2 regions of the Methylomonas sp. AM2-LC genome follow, and region 1 is predicted to be linked to the other one. Evidence: predicted binding sites of a transcription regulator. Region 1 holds the regulator's gene; the other holds the start of a gene.
The links. Region 1 encodes HrcA, which represses chaperone genes, less so after heat shock. Its sites were predicted from a motif close to TNTTAGCACTCNNNNNNNNNGAGTGCTAANA; they were not measured.

Region 1 (9,407 bases):
AGCGTGCCGGTTTTATAGAGCAACTCCACCATGAGTTTCTCTACTTAAAAGGCTACGGAACCTATACCTATATCACCCCTAAAGATGCCAGTAATTTGTTCGACTCGTATTTGATTCATGAGAACAATATTAGCTCTGCCATTACACAACAACAAGCGCAAATCTGTTTTATACGCGGTTTTATAAAATCTTTATAAAAGCCTAGATTTGCACGTTGCCGTTTTCTAGCATCTCTTTGGCATGGGCCAAAGTATTTTCGGTAATAGTAATCCCACCTAGCATACGTGCTATTTCATTAACGCGCTCTTCATCACTTAAGCGTCTGACGGTAGATGAAGTGATAGACGCTTTTTGATTTTTAGCTACAAATAAATGCTGATTGGCCTGAGCCGCAACCTGAGGTAAATGCGTTACACACAACACTTGCCGATTTTTACTTAAGCTGCGCAATTTCTGACCAACAATTTCGGCAATTCCACCACCAATACCTGAGTCTACTTCGTCAAAAATCATAGTAGGGGTGGTTTTATCGGGACTGGTGGTCACTTGTATGGCCAGACTGATGCGCGACAATTCTCCGCCAGACGCCACCTTGCCCAGTGGCTTGGCAGGCAAACCAGGATTGGTAGTTACCAGAAAATCGATACCATCCTGACCGTTGCGCTGCGGCTCACTGTGGTAGGCAGGCGTTACATTAACTAAAAACTCGCCATGTGGCATGCCTAATTCCTTAATAGTGGCTGAAATGCGCTGTTGCAATTCTGCCGCCGCCTGTTGACGGCGCTGAGAAAGTTGTTGCGATAAGGCTTGATAATCGGCAAGGAATCGTTGACTATCTACACTCAAGCTCTCGATACGCTCACTACTGTGACTAAGATTGTTAAGTTCGGCAGCCAGTTGTGCTGCTAATTGCGGTAAGGCTTCAGGGGCGGTTTTGTGTTTGCGGCTCAGGCTTTGAATAACAGCAATCTGCTGTTCCAGATAGGCAAATTGCTGTGGGTCGGCTTGCTGGTTTTCCAGAAAGCGGCGTAATTGTTGAGCCGCTTCGCTGACCTGAATTTCCGCTTCAGTCAATAAACTGCTAATTTCAGTCAGTTCATGTGCATATTGGGATAGCTCTTGAATACCATGTAGGCAATGGCCCAACATTTCCGCCACTGAATGTTGATCGTTATCGTATAAAACATCCAATTGTTGCTGACCTACACTTAGAATTTTACCCAGATTTGCCAGTTTATGATGTTCATCGGCTATAGCCTGAAAATCGTATTCATCGAGATCCAGCTGCTGTAGTTCTTCCAATTGATAGCGTAATAATTCTTCGCGTTCGGTTTGCTCGCTACTGGTTTTAATTAAGTGCTGTAATTCTTTATGCGCCTGTTTCCAATTTTGATAACTGCTGTTAAGTTGCTCCAATAGGGTTTGATTATTGGCAAAATCATCCAGTAACCGCCGTTGCTCTTCGTTATCTTGCAAGGTTAAATGCGCATGCTGGCCGTGAATTTCCACCAGTAAGCGGCTAAGTTCTTGCAAGGTCTGTAAATTAACCGGACGATTGTTGATATAAGCTTTAGAGCGGCCATCATCGCTGATAGTACGACGAATCAAACATTGCTGATCATCATCTAGCTCTTTATCTAACAGCCATTGTAGAGCTTGCGGCGCATCTGCCAACTCAAATTCAATATTCACTTCCGCACGCTTACAATTGGGGCGCACATAGCCCGAATCGGCACGGTCTCCCAACGCTAAACCGAGTGCGGTTAATAAAATAGATTTACCTGCCCCCGTTTCGCCGGTCAGCACCGACATGCCCTGCTCGAGGTTAAGGTCCAAAGCATCAACTACCGCTAAATCTATTATATTAAGGTTTGCCAGCATCGTATTAGACGGGGTAACCGCCGCTCCAATTTAGTTTACTTCTTAGAATGTGAAAAAAGTCGTGATCTTCAGGATGTAAAATTCTAATCGGTTTTTCAGCTGTTTTAATGACAATTTTGTCACCGATGTGTACATCTGGTATTTCCATATTATCGCAGGTGACCAAAGCATTGATCTGCCGGGTCTGACTAAAGCGAATTTCAATTTCCACACGGTCATCCACCACGATAGGCCGGTTGGAAAGTGTATGCGGATTAAGAGGCACCAGCACCAATGCATGTAAGGCGGGATGTAATATTGGTCCGCCTGCCGAAAGAGAATAAGCGGTGGAACCGGTTGGCGTTGCCACGATTAAGCCATCGGAGCGCTGCGTATTTAAATAAACACCATCAATAGTCGTAACAATTTCTATCATACTGGGTGTTACCCAGCGATGTACCACCACCTCATTCACTGCTGTTTGCCGATGGATAATATTACCATCGCGGATAATCATAGCTTGCAACAAGCGGCGTTGTTCGGTTTTAAACTTACCGAGTAATATTTGCTCTAGATGTTTGAGTAGTTGTTCTGGTGAAATATCGGTTAAAAATCCAACTCTACCTAAATTCACCCCCAGCAAGGGTATCTCAACATCCGCTACTGCCCGTGCGGCAGTTAAAAACGTGCCATCTCCACCTACCGCGATTATTAAATCACAGTGTTTGGGTAATTGCTCTATGTCCAGATTTGTAACAGATGTCTCTTTGAGTAAAACGGCACTTTCAGTATCAACCAGTACCTGATGGCCCCGGCTTAGCAAATACCGATAGAGTTGACTAAGGGTTGGAGCTATGACGGGGTCACCGAATTTTCCGATGATGCCAATACGCGGGAAAGTGGTGAGCATATTTGTGCTGGATTAAAAGGTTGGTGCGATTATACAAAGAAATAGTGGTTTAGCGAGGATAAAACAACAAAGCCGGGATAACTTTAATTTTAACAAAATTATAAAGGAACGCTCAAAACTTGTTTTACTAAAGCCTAATGGTAATTTTGCCAGTCAAAAACACTTAACGAAACACCTGAATTCACATTACTTTTAAAAAATACGTATTTTTTCTAATTTGTGATTTCTATCTTATTGACAATAATTTAACTTACTGATAGCTTTCTCTGGCACTCTTGTATTTAGAGTGCTAATTGCCATAATCGGGTGTCAGTGTGATAAAAAATCAGGATTTAAACGAGCGATCGCTGTATCTATTAAAAACTTTAGTTGAACGTTATATTCAGGATGGTCAGCCAGTAGGCTCCAGGCTGTTATCTAAAGATCCGCAATTAAAATTAAGTCCGGCCAGTATTCGCAATGTTATGGCGGATCTGGAAGATATGGGCTTGATACATTCACCCCACACTTCCGCAGGCCGCGTACCTACCGTGAGTGGTTATCGGTTGTTTGTTGATAATTTATTGACGGTTAAACCACTGGCAACCAATGAACTGAACCAATTGCAAACCAGCCTGGGTGTGGACGCCGAAAACATGAGTGATGTAGTTGGCAAGGCTTCCAAATTATTATCCGATGTCACGCAAATGGCTGGTGTAGTGACCTTGCCAAGGCGTGAATCGGTGGTGTTAAGGCAGATAGAGTTTCTACCAATGTCCAGCACCCGAGTATTGGTGATTTTTGTTACCGAAGGGGATGAAGTTCACAATAAAATTATCCATACCAGCAAATTATTTAGTGCCGCAGAATTACAACAGGCAGCGAATTACCTTAACTCGGTTTACGTAGGCCATAGTTTGTCCAAAATACGCGAGATGGTATTAAAGGATTTAGACAATGATCGGCACTTGGTTAATCAGGGCATGATAGATGCCGTGAACATGGCACAATTAACATTTGCCCAACAACCCAAAGATGATTATGTATTGAGTGGCGAAACCAATCTGATGGGCTTTTCAGAATTAGCCGACATGGATTGTCTCAAGCAGCTATTTGAAGCATTCAATCACAAACGCGGTGTTATTCATTTATTGGATCAGTGTCTGGCAGCCGAAGGTGTACAGATCTTTATCGGTGAAGAGTCTGGCTATCGTGCTTTTGACCATTGCAGTCTGGTCACTGCCTCTTATTCAGTAAATGAGCAAGTGGTGGGGGTACTTGGAGTGATAGGTCCAACCCGCATGAATTACCAAAAAGTGATTCCTTTTGTCGATGTCACGGCAAAATTATTGGGTGCGGCCTTGAATCCCAAATAAAAGCCCCTACCTTAAGGCCAAGCTAAAATTTAGAACTACGGAGTTAATTATAATGAGTCATCAACAATCAAGCCACGAATCGAAGCCGGATAGCGAATTAATTGCCGAGGTTCTTGATCAAACCAATACCGCATTTGAAGAACAAGAAGCCGCTGCAAGCCCTGCGGAAAATCAGGAATTGAGTGTAGAAGCACTGAAAATTGAATTGACCCTGGCACAACAACAAGCCAGTGGCAATCTGGACAAGGCCTTGCGCGTTCAGGCAGACATGGAAAACCTGAAAAAACGAGTGCAAAAAGATTTAGATGATGAACGCAAATACGGTTTAACTAAATTTGCCAAAGAATTATTAAGTGTCATGGATAGCCTTGAATTGGGTTTACGTGCTATTAACAGTGACCACCCAGAAGTGCTTAAACTGCGTGAAGGCAGCGAATTGACATTGAAACAGTTTGAGTCGGCATTTGCCAAATTTAACATAGAAGCCATTGACCCTGTCGGTGAGGTTTTTAATCCAGAATTACATCAAGCCATGGTTATGCAGCCCAGTTCGACTGTTGATCCTGGCAAAGTGATCACCGTATTCCAAAAGGGCTATGTAATTAATGGTCGCTTATTGCGCCCAGCCTTGGTGGTGGTAGCTAAAGCTGAAGACAAACCAACGGATAGTGCAAAAATTGATGAGCAGGCTTGAAAATTAAACTATCAACCACATATCTGTAACAACTCTTAATAATCACAAATTTAACAAATTCAAGTCTGGAGACATCAATGGCTAAAATGATCGGAATTGACCTCGGAACAACAAACTCCTGCGTAGCAGTCCTGGAAAACGGTGTAGCACGTGTTATCGAAAATAGTGAAGGCGCCAGAACGACACCGTCGATCATAGCCTTTACCGGCGATAACGAAGTGCTGGTTGGTCAGTCTGCAAAACGTCAGGCAGTTACCAATCCTGAAAATACCTTGTTTGCTATTAAACGTTTGATTGGTCGTCGCTTCAAAGAAGAGGCTGTACAAAAAGACATTAAAATGGTTCCCTATAAAATTATGGAAGCCAATAATGGTGACGCTTGGGTAGAATGCCACGGTAAAAAAATGGCACCACCTGAAGTGTCTTCACGCGTTTTGATGAAGCTGAAAAAAGATGCTGAAGCGTTTTTGGGCGAAGAAGTCACTGAAGCAGTGATCACTGTACCAGCTTACTTTAATGACTCACAACGTCAGGCTACCAAAGATGCTGGCCGTATTGCAGGTTTGGATGTCAAACGCATCATCAACGAACCTACCGCTGCTGCACTGGCTTTTGGTATGGACAAACCCAAGGGCGATACCACTATTGCCGTTTACGATCTGGGCGGCGGTACATTTGATATTTCCATTATCGAAATTGCTGAAATTGAAGGCGAACACCAATTTGAAGTATTAGCGACTAACGGCGATACCTTTTTGGGCGGCGAAGACTTTGACTTACGTATTATTGACTTTTTAGCGGGTGAATTTAAACGCGACTCAGGTATTGATTTACATAACGATCCTTTAGCATTACAACGTTTAAAAGAAGCGGCAGAGAAAGCTAAAATCGAATTATCCTCTTCTGAGCAAACTGATATTAATTTGCCTTATATTACGGCAGATGCCAGCGGCCCAAAACATTTGAATGTTAAATTAAGCCGTGCCAAACTGGAATCTCTGGTTGATGAATTGATTGAAAGAACCAAAGGTCCTTGTCTGCAAGCGATTAAAGACGCCGGTATTTCATCTTCTGCAATTAACGATGTTATTTTAGTCGGCGGTCAAAGCCGTATGCCTAAAGTACAAGCTTTCGTTAAAAGCCTGTTTGGCAAAGAGCCTCGTAAAGATGTTAATCCAGACGAAGCAGTGGCTTTGGGTGCAGCCATTCAGGCTGGCGTATTGGGTGGTGATGTTAAAGATGTGTTGTTGCTGGACGTTTCACCTCTGTCCCTGGGTATCGAAACCATGGGCGGCGTAATGACTAAACTGATCGAAAAAAACACCACTATACCTACCAACGCCGCACAAGTATTTTCAACTGCGGAAGACAACCAAACCGCTGTAACTATTCATGTGCTGCAAGGTGAGCGTGAAGTTGCTTCTGGAAACAAATCGCTGGGTCGTTTCGATTTGCAGGATATTCCACCTGCACCACGTGGCATTCCACAAATTGAAGTATCTTTTGATATTGATGCTAATGGTATTTTGAATGTATCGGCTAAAGATAAAGCCACAGGCAAAAAACAGTCTATTGTAATTAAGGCTTCTAGCGGCTTATCGGATGACGAAGTTGAACGCATGATTAAAGACGCTGAAGCACATGCGGACGAAGACCGCAAAATTGCTGCTCTTGTTACAACACGTAACACTGCAGAAGGCATGATTCATGCTACCGAAAAATCACTAAAAGATTTAGGTGATCAGGTATCAGGCGAAGAGCGTGCCGCTATCGAATCAGCCATTAAAGATTTGCAAGCTGTGGTAAAAAGCGATGACAAAGAGGCTATTGAAGCCAAAACCCATGTATTAACTGAATTATCAGGTAAACTAGCGGAACGTGTCTATGCTCAAAAAGATGGCGCAGGCGCAGGTGATGCAGCTGCTCATGCGGGTGGCAGCTCGTCTGAGCATGCAACAGCAGAGCATGATCACAATGTGGTTGACGCTGAATTTGAAGAAGTTAAAGACGACAAAAAATAATGTCATTCGTATTCTACCCTTACCGATAGTGGACAGGGCCAGGATGAGCAGTGTATAACTGCTCATCATTTTCTTAATTTTATTTATTAAGTAACCGTTGGTTAGCGCCAACGGTTTTCTACGTTATGGCAAAAGAAGATTTTTATAAACTGTTAGAAGTCGATAAAACCGCAAGCGACGCCGAGATCAAGAAAAGTTATCGGCGTATGGCTATGAAGTTTCACCCCGATAGAAACAACGACAACCCTGATGAAGCCGAAAAGAAATTTAAGCAAATCAAGGAAGCATACGAGATTTTATCCGATCCTAAAAAACGTGCCGCTTATGATCAGTTTGGTCATGCGGGTGTTGATCAATCCATGGGTGGTGGACGCGGCGGCCCTGGCGACGCAGGTTTTGGCGATATTTTTAGCGAAATGTTTGGCGATTTTTTCGGCGGTGCTGCGGGTGGACGCCAGCAGCGTAGCAGCGTGCAGCGCGGCGCGGACTTACGCTATAACCTAGAATTAACGCTGGAAGAAGCGGTAGGCGGTACCGAAGCCACCGTAAAAGTGCCTGTATTGACTACCTGTGGTGAATGTAGCGGTAGTGGTGCCAAAAAAGGCAGTTCTCCCATTATCTGTACTACCTGTCATGGCCACGGTCAGGTCAGAATGCAGCAGGGTATCTTTTCTGTACAGCAAACCTGCCCCACTTGTCGGGGTAATGGCAAACAAATTAAAGATCCATGCCCAAAATGTTACGGGCAAGGACGTATACAGGAAACTAAAACACTATCCGTTAAAGTACCCGCTGGGGTTGACACTGGTGACAGGATTCGTTTGGGTGGCGAAGGCGAAGCTGGCGTAAACGGCGGACCTTCCGGCGATTTATACGTGCAAGTACAAGTCAAGGATCACAGCATTTTTACGCGCGACGGCGCTAATCTATTTTGCGAAGTCCCCATCAGTTTCCCTACTGCTTGCTTAGGTGGTGAACTGGAAGTGCCGACTCTGGATGGCAAAGTTAAACTTAAAATCCCGCCTGAAACTCAAACTGGCAAATTGTTTAGATTACGTGGCAAAGGCGTGAAACCGGTGCGTGGCGGTATCACTGGGGATTTATTATGCCGGGTGCAATTAGAAACACCTGTGCATTTAACTAAAGAACAAAAAGCCTTAATCGAAAAACTGGGCGAGTCCCTGTCTGGCGGCGGTAAGCACCACAGCCCTCAGGAACATAGCTTTATGGATGGCGTTAAGAACTTTTTCGATAAATTGACAGGATAAAGCATGCAGCGTATCGCATTAGTCGGCGTATCCGGCCGCATGGGGTTAAGTTTAATCAAGGCAGTTGCCTTAAATGATCAAACCCAACTCACTGTTGCTATTTCAAGACCTGAAAGCCTGTCTATTGGTAAAGATGCAGGAGAACTGGCTGGCATAGCCACACTGGGAGTTAAGGTAACGGATGATTTGGCGTCAGTTATTGATGATTTTGATGTACTGATTGATTTTACCCGCGCCGAACCTTCCATGCACATTATTGACATCTGCCAACAAGCAGGTAAAAAAATAGTGATTGGCACTACCGGTTATAACGATGCGCAGAAAGCTGTGATTAATGCTGCCGCTGAAGATATTGCTATTGTTATGGCACCTAATATGAGCGTAGGTGTCAATTTATCCCTAAAACTTCTGGAAATAGCTGCCAAAGTGATGGGGGAGTACACCGATATTGAAGTAATAGAAGCTCATCACCGCCACAAAGTTGATGCGCCCTCTGGAACAGCGTTGCGCATGGGCGAAGTGGTTGCCGCAACTTTGGGGCGTAATTTACAGGAATGTGCCATTTATGGTCGTGAGGGTGATACTGGCGCACGTGATCGTAAAACCATCGGTTTTTCAACTATTCGTGCTGGCGATATTGTAGGCGAACATACGGTTATGTTTGCGGATGAAGGTGAGCGTCTTGAAATTACGCATAAAGCCAGCAGCCGGATGACCTTTGCCAATGGCGCTGTTAGAGCAGCGTTGTGGTTAGCAGACAAACAACACGGTTTGTTCGATATGCAAGATGTGTTGGGATTGAAAGATTAAGATAATTTTAGTGCTTGGCAAAGCACTGCTGGGGTAAATGATAATGAAACCCAGCTTCAAAGCTGATAAGCATTGCAATCCAAAGGATAGTTTGATTGCAAAAAAGCTCGGTAATTTCAAAGCATTTGCTGGGTTTCACGTTGTTCAACCCAGCCTACGGCTCTTCACAACGATTGCGCCGAGCCTTTGGCAATGGCAGCATCCATTTCTTCCAGCGTAACTGTTGAACAGGTATAACCTAAAATTCGGGGGCCATCTTCAACCCGAGAGATTTTTTTGATTTAACCTGCCGCATAACAATTGCGTCACCTTGACGCTCAAAAGCTAGCTCAGCACCAGGTTTTAAGCCCAGTGCATTAATGAGATTATAGGGAATGTGGTCATCACCATGTATGAATAAAGTAGACATGTGGTTATTCTCGCAAATAAATTTATTGTAGCGCACATTGTCTTCGCTGATTAGCGGCGATGAGCGTGTTTCACGGGAAT
Region 2 (9,407 bases), 1.1 Mb from region 1:
GATCCGGGCGTTTGCCCGCTGCGCCCTGTGCCGTATATGCATCATTGGAGCGGATTTTTTTATCAGAGGTATAGCGATTTACCATGGAATCCATGTTGCCGCCGGTTACACCAAAAAACAGTTTTGGTTGCCCCAGTTTTTTAAAATCCTCGGCACTGTGCCAATCTGGTTGGGAAATAATTCCCACCCTAAAGCCTTGTGCTTCTAATACTCGGCCTATTACCGCCATGCCAAAGCTGGGGTGATCGACATAAGCATCGCCGGTGACCAGTATAATGTCACAGGCATCCCAACCTAGCTGGTGCATTTCTGTCAGGCTCATGGGAAGTTCAGAAGCGGGGCCGAAGCGATGCGCCCAGTATTTTTTGTAGCCAAAAATATTGGCTGCGTTGAAGTTCACGATTTTAGTACTCGGGTAAGGGCGTTAGGGTTGTGGCGTTTAAAGTCCTGCAAGAATAGTAAATATTCCAATTGGTAACGTTGTTCTAGCAGTTTGGCTTTTTGAATCAAGTCTTTAAAGGTGGGTTTGTGCATGTTTTCACCAAAGGCGAAGCCTATCACATTACCACGGCTGCGTACGGGTAAAAATAACATACGTTGCTGAAAAACAAGTCCCATATTCCAGCTCACTTGCTGAAACATATCTTTATCGGTGCCCCATAAATTGATGATTAGCAGACCGTCTTTTGCTAGCAAAGTTCGACAGTTATCAAAAAACACTTGACTGCTCACTTCTGGAGCCATGCCGGCGTGATCATAGGCATCTATCATGATTACATCATGCAGTTCGCTATTTTCACGGCTCGCTTGATAGACGTGCTGGGCTCCACAGCCAATTTTGATTTTTAGGCGTGGATCAAGTGGCAAGCCAAAATGGCTGCGGGCCACTTTTAAAACACTACTACGAAATTCCACTGCTTTAACGCGACATTTGCTGAATTGATGCAGTAAAAATTTAGCGATGGTGCCGCCACCTAAGCCTATCATCAATACATCTTTGGGTTGGTCGTTAAATAGCAAGCCTGCCATCATAGCCCGTGCATACAAGGAATGTAGGCGATTGGGATCGGTTAGCAGCATGCTGCTCTGGCGGGCGTGCGAGCCAAAATGCAAGGCGCGCACGCCTGCCTGATCAACAATTTCGATAACACCCTGCTCATCATGGCTTTGATGAATCAGCAGGCCTTCATATTTATACATAGTTGGGGAGCAAGTTTTTAACAGTCAATACGCCTATTTTCGCGCAAATGAAGCTAAAAGTCTTGTTAAACAATGGATTATTGTGAGTAAGGTTGTTTTTTAGGTTGAATTGACAGCGTAATTTGCAGGTTAACGCTATCCCAACTCTGCCAATAATTGCTCAATCATGCTGGTTGCTTGCCGTAAATAGCCCGAGCCAAATAAATGCAAATGGTTAAGGATGTGATAAAGGTTATAGAGGGTTTTTCGGGTTTTGTAACCAGCATCCAGAGGCAGGGTAGCATGATAAGCAGCATAAAATTCGGCACCAAAACCGCCAAACAGTTCTGTCATGGCAATATCTGTTTCGCGATCACCAAAATAACAGGCCGGATCAAATATCACCGGATTTCCGTTTGCATCTACTGCTGCATTACCACCCCATAAATCACCATGTAACAAAGAGGGATAAGGTTGGTAATCGGTAAAAAAGCTGGCTAGTTTGACCAGTAGTTTTTCACCTTGTGTTTGTAAGCTGCCGTGGTAGCCATCGGCGGCAGCAAGCTGTAATTGTTTCGCTAAGCGTTCCTGTTGCCAAAAGCTTATCCAATCAGCGTGTTGACGATTGGATTGCGGGGTAGAGCCTATGGTGTTGTCGTGTGTCCAGCCAAAATAAGCTTGGGTAGATTTGTGCAGATGTGCCAGTTGTTCGCCAAATCGGCTAAGGCTAGCGCCACGTAATGGGCTTAATTCTATATACTCTAAAACCAGATAAGCATGATTTTGTAAGCTGCCGTGAGTGATAGTTTTGGGGATGCGTAAGGTATGGCTGTCTGCTAAAGCCTGCAAGCCGCAGGCTTCAGCAACAAACATATCCAGTAAATGCGCACTATTGACTTTAATAAACCAATTATGTCCTGATGCCTGAAGTTGGTAGGCACTGTTAATATCCCCACCGCCAATACTGCTTAAACGCGCCTGTTGCAAAGTCTGTCCGGTCTCTTGTTCCAGATGCTTGAGCAGCTTTTGCAAATCCAGCATGGCGCTTTACCTTATTTAACCCAGCTATCGCGTAATGTGACGGTACGATTAAATACCGGTTTCTCAGGCGTACTATCTTCAGAATCTACACAAAAATAGCCAGTACGTTCGAATTGATAACGAGTATCAGGTGTAGCTGTGGCTAAAGAAGCTTCCAGGCGGCAATCAGACAGTATTTCCAGAGAGTTGGGATTCAATCCGTCCAGAAAGTTATCCAGTGTATCTGGATTAGGATGGCTGAATAAACGATCATATAAGCGTAATTCAGCCGTAAACGAATGCGCAGCCGATACCCAGTGAATAACACCTTTTACCTTGCGTCCTTCTGGATTTTTGCCCAGTGTAGCCGGATCGTAACTACAGTGCAGGGCAATGACATTGCCTTCTGCATCTTTAATCACTTCGTCACACTTGATCACGTAAGAGCCGCGTAAACGCACTTCGCTACCCGTGGTTAAGCGTTTAAAATCTTTGGGTGGGTTTTCCGCAAAATCATCCTGTTCTATAAAAATAGTGTTGGAGAATGTTACTTCACGGCTGCCCAGTTCCGGTTTTTGTGGGTGGTTGGCAATTTGGTAGGTTTCAGTTTTATCGGTCTCCCAATTGCTGATAACTACACGCAATGGTTTTAAAACTGCCATTGCTCTGGGGGCGTGTTCGTTAAGATTTTCGCGGATACAGTTTTCCAGTACCCCCATTTCAATCCATGAGTCTTTTTTGGTGACGCCGATGCGTTCGCAGAAATTACGAATCGCCTCTGGAGTAAAACCAGCCCGACGCAAACCTGAGATAGTTGGCATGCGGGGATCGCTCCAACCGTTGACGTGTTTTTCTGTTACCAATTGTAGTAATTTGCGTTTGCTGACTATGGTGTATTCCAGTTGCAGTCGTGCAAATTCAATTTGTTGTGGATGACAGGGGGTTTGCAATTTATCCAGTACCCAATCGTATAAAGGTCTGTGATCTTCAAATTCCAGCGTACAAATGGAATGGGTTATGCCTTCCAAGGCATCGGAAATACAATGCGTGTAATCGTACATCGGATACAGACACCAATCATTACCGGTACGTTGGTGATGAACTCGGCGGATACGATAGATAGTAGGGTCGCGCATATTGACATTGGGAGAAGTCATGTCGATTTTGGCGCGTAATACGTAAGCGCCATCCGCAAACTCACCTGCGCGCATGCGGGTAAATAAATCCAGATTTTCGGCAATTGAACGTTGCCTGTCAGGGCTTTCTTTGCCTGGTTCGGTTAAGGTGCCGCGATCTGCACGGATTTGTTCCGGGCTAGAGCTATCTACATAGGCATCGCCTTGTTTAATCAGCTGGATGGCATAATCATATAATTGTTCGAAATAATCAGAGGCATGATATTTAGCCGCCCAAGTAAAACCCAGCCATAGCACATCGCGTTCTATGGATTCCATATACTCGATGCTTTCCTTTTCTGGGTTGGTATCGTCAAAACGTAAATTACAGGTACCCTGATTTTCAATGGCTAGTGTAAAGTTAAGGCAAATTGATTTTGCGTGTCCAATATGCAGATAACCATTGGGTTCTGGCGGAAAGCGGGTGGCCACTTTGCCCTGATTTTTGTGGTTTGCCAGATCAGTAGCAATAATATGGCGAATAAAATTCGATGGTGCTGAGCTATCGGTTGCTGACATGATGATGTGAGTCGCTTTGAGTTTAGGAGATTCTATTTATTATAGAGGTCATTTTAACGACTTTAAGCCTTTTTCGTAAAGGTAGTCATCGTAGTGTCGTGTAATTCCTACTAAAAATTAATCGTCGTTAAAGTGATTACAGACTGTTAATGATAGGTTGATGATGAAAAAGGTTGTTCTTCCTAAGCTTGTTGCGGATAGACAGTCTTTTTCGCGCAAGAAATTAAGAAACGATTAATAATTTGATGTAGCACACAGTTTGCAAAAAATGAACTTTTAAAATTATTAGCACTCTTGTCAGGTGAGTGCTAAAATTCTAACAACTTAAAAATTCTTTGCTTATACGGGGTGTTTATGAATAACAATTTGGCTTTACCGATCAATTTATCGGTCGGGACTTTTGATGCTTATTTAAACCTCATTGCTCAAATACCGCAATTAACGGTAGAAAAAGAGCAAGAGCTGGCTATCCGTTATCGTGACGAAGGCGATATCAATGCCGCTCGCGAACTGGTGATGTCCAATTTGCGTTTTGTTGCACATGTTGCCAGAGGCTATGCCGGATACGGTTTACCTTTGGCTGACATTGTTCAAGAGGGCAATATTGGTTTGATGAAAGCCGTAAAACGTTTCGACCCAGATTTAGGTATTCGCTTGGTGTCTTTTGCTGTGCATTGGATTAAAGCTGAAATACACGAGTTTGTGATTAAAAACTGGCGTATTGTTAAAGTGGCTACCACTAAGGCACAACGCAAGCTGTTTTTTAATCTGCGTAAAATGAAAAAAGACTTAACTCATTTGTCTCAAGATGATGCGGAAGCCATTGCTGAAAACCTGAACGTCGATATTAAAACCGTTTACGAAATGGAAATGCGTTTGGATGGTCAAGATGTTGGCTTAGAGCCAGCTCATGATGACAATGGCGATGAGCATAGTATTGCCCCCATTGCCTATCTGGAACAGCACGGTGCCGATCCTGCTGTTTTGTTGGAAAAATCTGATTGGGAAGAGAGTAAGGAAGAAAAATTAATGCTGGCTATGGCTAATCTGGACGACAGAAGTCGCGATATTTTGGCTAGCCGCTGGTTAAATGAAGAAAAAGCCACCTTGCACGATCTGGCCGAGCGCTATAAGGTATCCGCAGAGCGTATCAGACAGCTTGAACAGAATGCCATGAAAAAACTGAAAAACGCAGTAGTGCTGGAAGCTTAAAAAAACATTTTGCATAGTTAAAAAAAAGAGTATAATGCCGTTTTTCTTTGCCGGGGTGGTGAAACTGGTAGACGCGCCGGATTCAAAATCCGGTTCCGAAAGGAGTGTCGGTTCGATTCCGACCCTCGGTACCAAAGAAAAGCTTTAAGAAGTCCAAGAACATATTAAAACCCGCAAGTCATTAGGCTTAGCGGGTTTTTTATTGCCTTTTTTCGTCCAATGATGTGTGCCAAGGTGCGTTGACATCCGCAAAAACTGGGGGTATAAAACGGGGTATATTTAAAAAACACCCCCAAAAACACCAAATATACCCCCAGGAGATACCCCCAATGGCGCTATCTGATACCACCATCAAAGCATCTAAGCCCAATCCTAATAAGGCTTTAAAGTTAGCCGATGATAAACGTTAACGATCAGGCAGTAAGTAAGGAAAATGGCGCAATGTCCTATAGAGTTGGAACCTATTCCAAAAGGTGAAAATCATGCTGAATTAGTCAAGCAATATGCAGACTTGTTTATTAGCATATTCTAATTGATAGAATTTCACTTATGAATCCGAAAAAAACACCGGCATGCGCGTCTTATTGACCATTTGAGATTGCCTGTTTGATTATTGGGGCGACTGAACCAGGGGTAATACCTCGATCTTTGCAGTATTTTGATTGCAACCATACAGAGAGCTGCTTTTGTCCCTTGCTGGCATTGCACCCGCAACAACAAAGAACAATATTTTCTCTAGTGATAATTTTTGCATCGTTAATGATGTGCTCCCAGCTAGCTGCTGACCTCCTGGATACTTTGGCAGGCGTAAAATCAAGCCCACAATAAACACAAACCTTGTCTCTTTTCCTAACTTCCGTCTCTAGCCAAACTGGAATGTTCCAAATATTCGCCATTTTCGATACTACCCATTTGCGTATAATGTTCAAATAACCGATTGACAAAGGTTGCATAGCGGACCAACAGACCTTTATGCATTTAATTTTACATATCAAACTGCAAGAACGGAAAATTAATGGAATTACCGAAGTTTAATGAAACCTTTCTACCAATTTTGGAAGTGCTTAAAGATGGTGAAATCATAAAGGGTCGTGATTTGGTTCGGCTTGTAGTGGATCGTTTTTATTCTAACTTACCACAGGAACTGCTGGAGGTGATTACCAAAAGTGGGGATCGTTTAATCGAAAATCGAATTAATTGGGGAAAGTCCTATCTGAAGAAAGGCGGGTTAGTTCACTATCCACAACGAGGCTACGTTCAGATTACCGAGAAGGGGAAATCTACCAAGTCAGAAAATGTATCTATCAATGACATTCAATCGAATGTCATTACTTTTTATGAACCAGAAAGTAAGTCTGCATCAGATCAAACAATCGTAGTAAACGCAAGTCCACAGGATTTAATTGATTCTGGGTTTGAGAAGATCGAGCGAGAAGTAAAAGATGAGCTACTTTCAAAGCTTAAAGAGGTTGATCCGTATGCGTTTGAAAAGATAATTTTGATTTTGCTTAAAAAAATGGGGTATGGCGACTTTATAGAAACAGCCAAGTCCGGTGATGGCGGGATTGATGGCATTATTAACGAAGATCAGCTTGGGCTTGACAAAATATATATTCAAGCCAAGCGGTATAGCGAAAATAAAGTCCGTGAAACTGATATACGCAATTTTATCGGAGCTATGAGTGGCGATACCCGGAAAGGTATCTTTGTGACTACTTCAACTTTTGATGAAAAGGCAAAAGCAAAAGCCAGAGATGCACATCACAAAATAATCTTAGTGGATGGTTCTAAGCTTGTTGATCTGATGCATAAGTACAATGTTGGTGTGCAGACTAAAAGCTATTACGAAGTAAAAATTATCGATAATGATTTTTTTGACCCGGAGGAAATTTAGCCTAACACTGTTCTAGACGACCTGCGCGAAAAGCGGTGCAACGTAAGCATTTACAATGCACTAAGATAGCGTTAGAGATGGCTATTAAACGAATTGGTATTGATTTAGGCTACGATTTTCAGAACAGCAGTATCACAATGCATTACTTGGGAAATAAATTGGATAACTCAAATTGTATTTTATTTGGATTTTAAACTACGTGTAGTTATGTAAGTGTGATAGCGTACAGATCTTAAGTAATAAGTCTGGTATTTTAAATACAGTTTAGTGAAAATCACTTTACTACCAAGAATGGAAATGAACGGGTAGTTTGTTAGTGTTAAATCTGTTTTTGTTTAATGATGACGATTTAATAGCGAACTAGGTAAATGTCACTTGGTTACTCCCGTGATACTTGAAAAACGTCGAACTTTAATAGGATGTTATCCATGCTTAATAATGAATAACTAATGTAAAGAAATACAGTTAACGTTTTTCAAGTAACATAGTAGTCGCTTTTAGAAGCCCTCATCATTTGCATTCCCCCTTTATCTTATCAACAATTATCTGGGGATAATTTATGAAACCAAAATATTATTTAGTGGCGTTGCTTTTATCTATTTTATCAATGGGTGCTTTTGCCGCGGGTAGCCCTTTGAACGAAAATTTTACTAATTTGATTGCGTTGTCAAATAACGCAGTTGAGGCAGGTAAGCAAGGTGATACCCAAGCATTCATCGAAAAAGCCAATTCAACTCTTGTGGCATTAAAAGTTCAAGACGAGAAAGGAAGCTCAATCCGTCTACAACGAGCTAGCAACAAAATTAAAGTGGCTTTAAAGGCAGCTAAAGCAGGTGATCTGCAAGAAGGAATAGACGAAATGCAACAAGGAATAGTGATAATGGAAATAGCAAAATAATCTTGATGTTTATCAGTAGTAGGTTATTGATACAGAAAGAATATAAGCCTATTTTTAACGTTTTTTACTTGACGCATATGGTTGCAAATATATAAATGATTGAGCAATAAGTGATAGCTGAGATATAGGCTCAACCAATTGACACAGCTGATGCTGTTGGAATCGATTACTTAGCGACTCCAGTTGAAACATTGAAAATGGCGCTTATCGAGCAATTCAAGCCCGAAGTTATGGAGGATTGTTCAAAATAGTGTTTATTCGTGGTATTAACTATGCACTTTTCCAACAGCAGCTCCATATTCATTAACTGCCAGAAGAAAATTTCTTTGGTCCTGATTAGCTCATCAAAAGGGTTTTGATTGGGATGAAATCATGCGGGATTGGTGATCGTTATAAGACGCGGTTATCTCCGCATCTGCAATAACCAACAGACTTGTTGTGTGATCAATGAGTTCTCTCTGTTCGGGCAGCGCCCGCAGATTAATAGCAGTATCCTGCATATACTATAGATATTCAAATAGAGAGCTGTCGCCAAGACAGAATGTTTTTTCAGCGAATACCTCAGCAAGATTGGGCGGCATTCCCATATAATGACCTAAAAAAGACAATAAGCTCTAAATATCACATATAGTCAGTTATAAAAATAATGCTACTCAATTTTTCTTTTAACGAAACCCTAATCGTTGCCTTAATATTTGTTTGGGCTGGCTTTGTGCGAACTGGTCTTGGCTTTGGTGGTGCAGCATTAGGTTTGCCATTGATGCTATTTATCCATAATGACCCGCGGTTATGGTTGCCTATCATCAGCACCCATTTATTGTTTTTTTCTGGTTTAACCTTGCTAACCCGTTTGAATAACGTTGATTGGCACTATTTGCGAAAATCGTCAATTTTCATATTTCCACCCGCTATTATTGGGGTGTTTGGTTTGGTTAATTTGCCTATATTTTGGTTAAATGTGTTTATCTATGCAGTTACTTTGTTTTATGGATTGGTTTGGTTGTTCAATAAAGCAATAGAAAGTCGTCAGAATTGGGTTGATAAATTGCTATTGGTTTTAGGCGGTTATGTGGCCGGAACATCGTTGACGGGGGCTCCATTGATGGTAGCCGTGTATATGCGCCATGTTAGTAAGGAGAAATTGCGCGATACATTGTTTGTCTTATGGTTTGTACTGGTCAGTATCAAAATGACAACGTTCATTGTCTTATCGGTTGATTTGCATTTTTTAGAAGCATTGATGCTGATACCGATTGCCGCTATTGGACATGTGCTGGGGTTAAAAGCACATAATAAGATTACCCAAAATGAATTGTTATTTAAACGCTGGGTGGGTGGCGGTTTGGTAATCGTTTCTAGTTTTGGCTTATGGGGAGTACTGACTTAGCATAACTCGGTACTACCAGCATAACGGTTTTTTAATGTGCTTCTCATTGTATCCAGAGGAGCAAGAATTTTTAACTTAGTTAACAAACAACGCCAATGTCTAGAAAAATTAGCGTTGTTTGCT

Region 2: rpoH (RNA polymerase sigma factor RpoH) is a predicted target of HrcA. The motif match lies at 4,177-4,207, and genes of this name have one in related genera.

The regions. Positions count from the first base shown of each region.
Region 1 covers NZ_CP157005.1:101,298-110,704, forward strand. Annotated here, with positions in the region: gene ABH008_RS00430 (hypothetical protein) at 1-197, shown strand, start outside; gene recN (DNA repair protein RecN) at 202-1,881, opposite strand; gene ABH008_RS00440 (NAD(+) kinase) at 1,886-2,770, opposite strand; gene hrcA (heat-inducible transcriptional repressor HrcA) at 3,085-4,125, shown strand; gene grpE (nucleotide exchange factor GrpE) at 4,178-4,819, shown strand; gene dnaK (molecular chaperone DnaK) at 4,861-6,840, shown strand; gene dnaJ (molecular chaperone DnaJ) at 6,966-8,108, shown strand; gene dapB (4-hydroxy-tetrahydrodipicolinate reductase) at 8,112-8,918, shown strand; gene ABH008_RS00470 (AbrB/MazE/SpoVT family DNA-binding domain-containing protein) at 9,157-9,327, opposite strand.
Region 2 covers NZ_CP157005.1:3,967,104-3,976,510, reverse strand. Annotated here, with positions in the region: gene ABH008_RS17670 (YgiQ family radical SAM protein) at 1-400, opposite strand, end outside; gene ABH008_RS17665 (spermine synthase) at 397-1,200, opposite strand; gene ABH008_RS17660 (fructosamine kinase family protein) at 1,336-2,220, opposite strand; gene ABH008_RS17655 (glutamine--tRNA ligase/YqeY domain fusion protein) at 2,232-3,893, opposite strand; gene rpoH (RNA polymerase sigma factor RpoH) at 4,248-5,105, shown strand; tRNA gene ABH008_RS17645 (tRNA-Leu) at 5,155-5,239, shown strand; gene ABH008_RS17640 (hypothetical protein) at 5,955-6,083, opposite strand; gene ABH008_RS17635 (restriction endonuclease) at 6,121-6,999, shown strand; gene ABH008_RS17630 (hypothetical protein) at 7,559-7,897, shown strand; gene ABH008_RS17625 (TSUP family transporter) at 8,544-9,284, shown strand.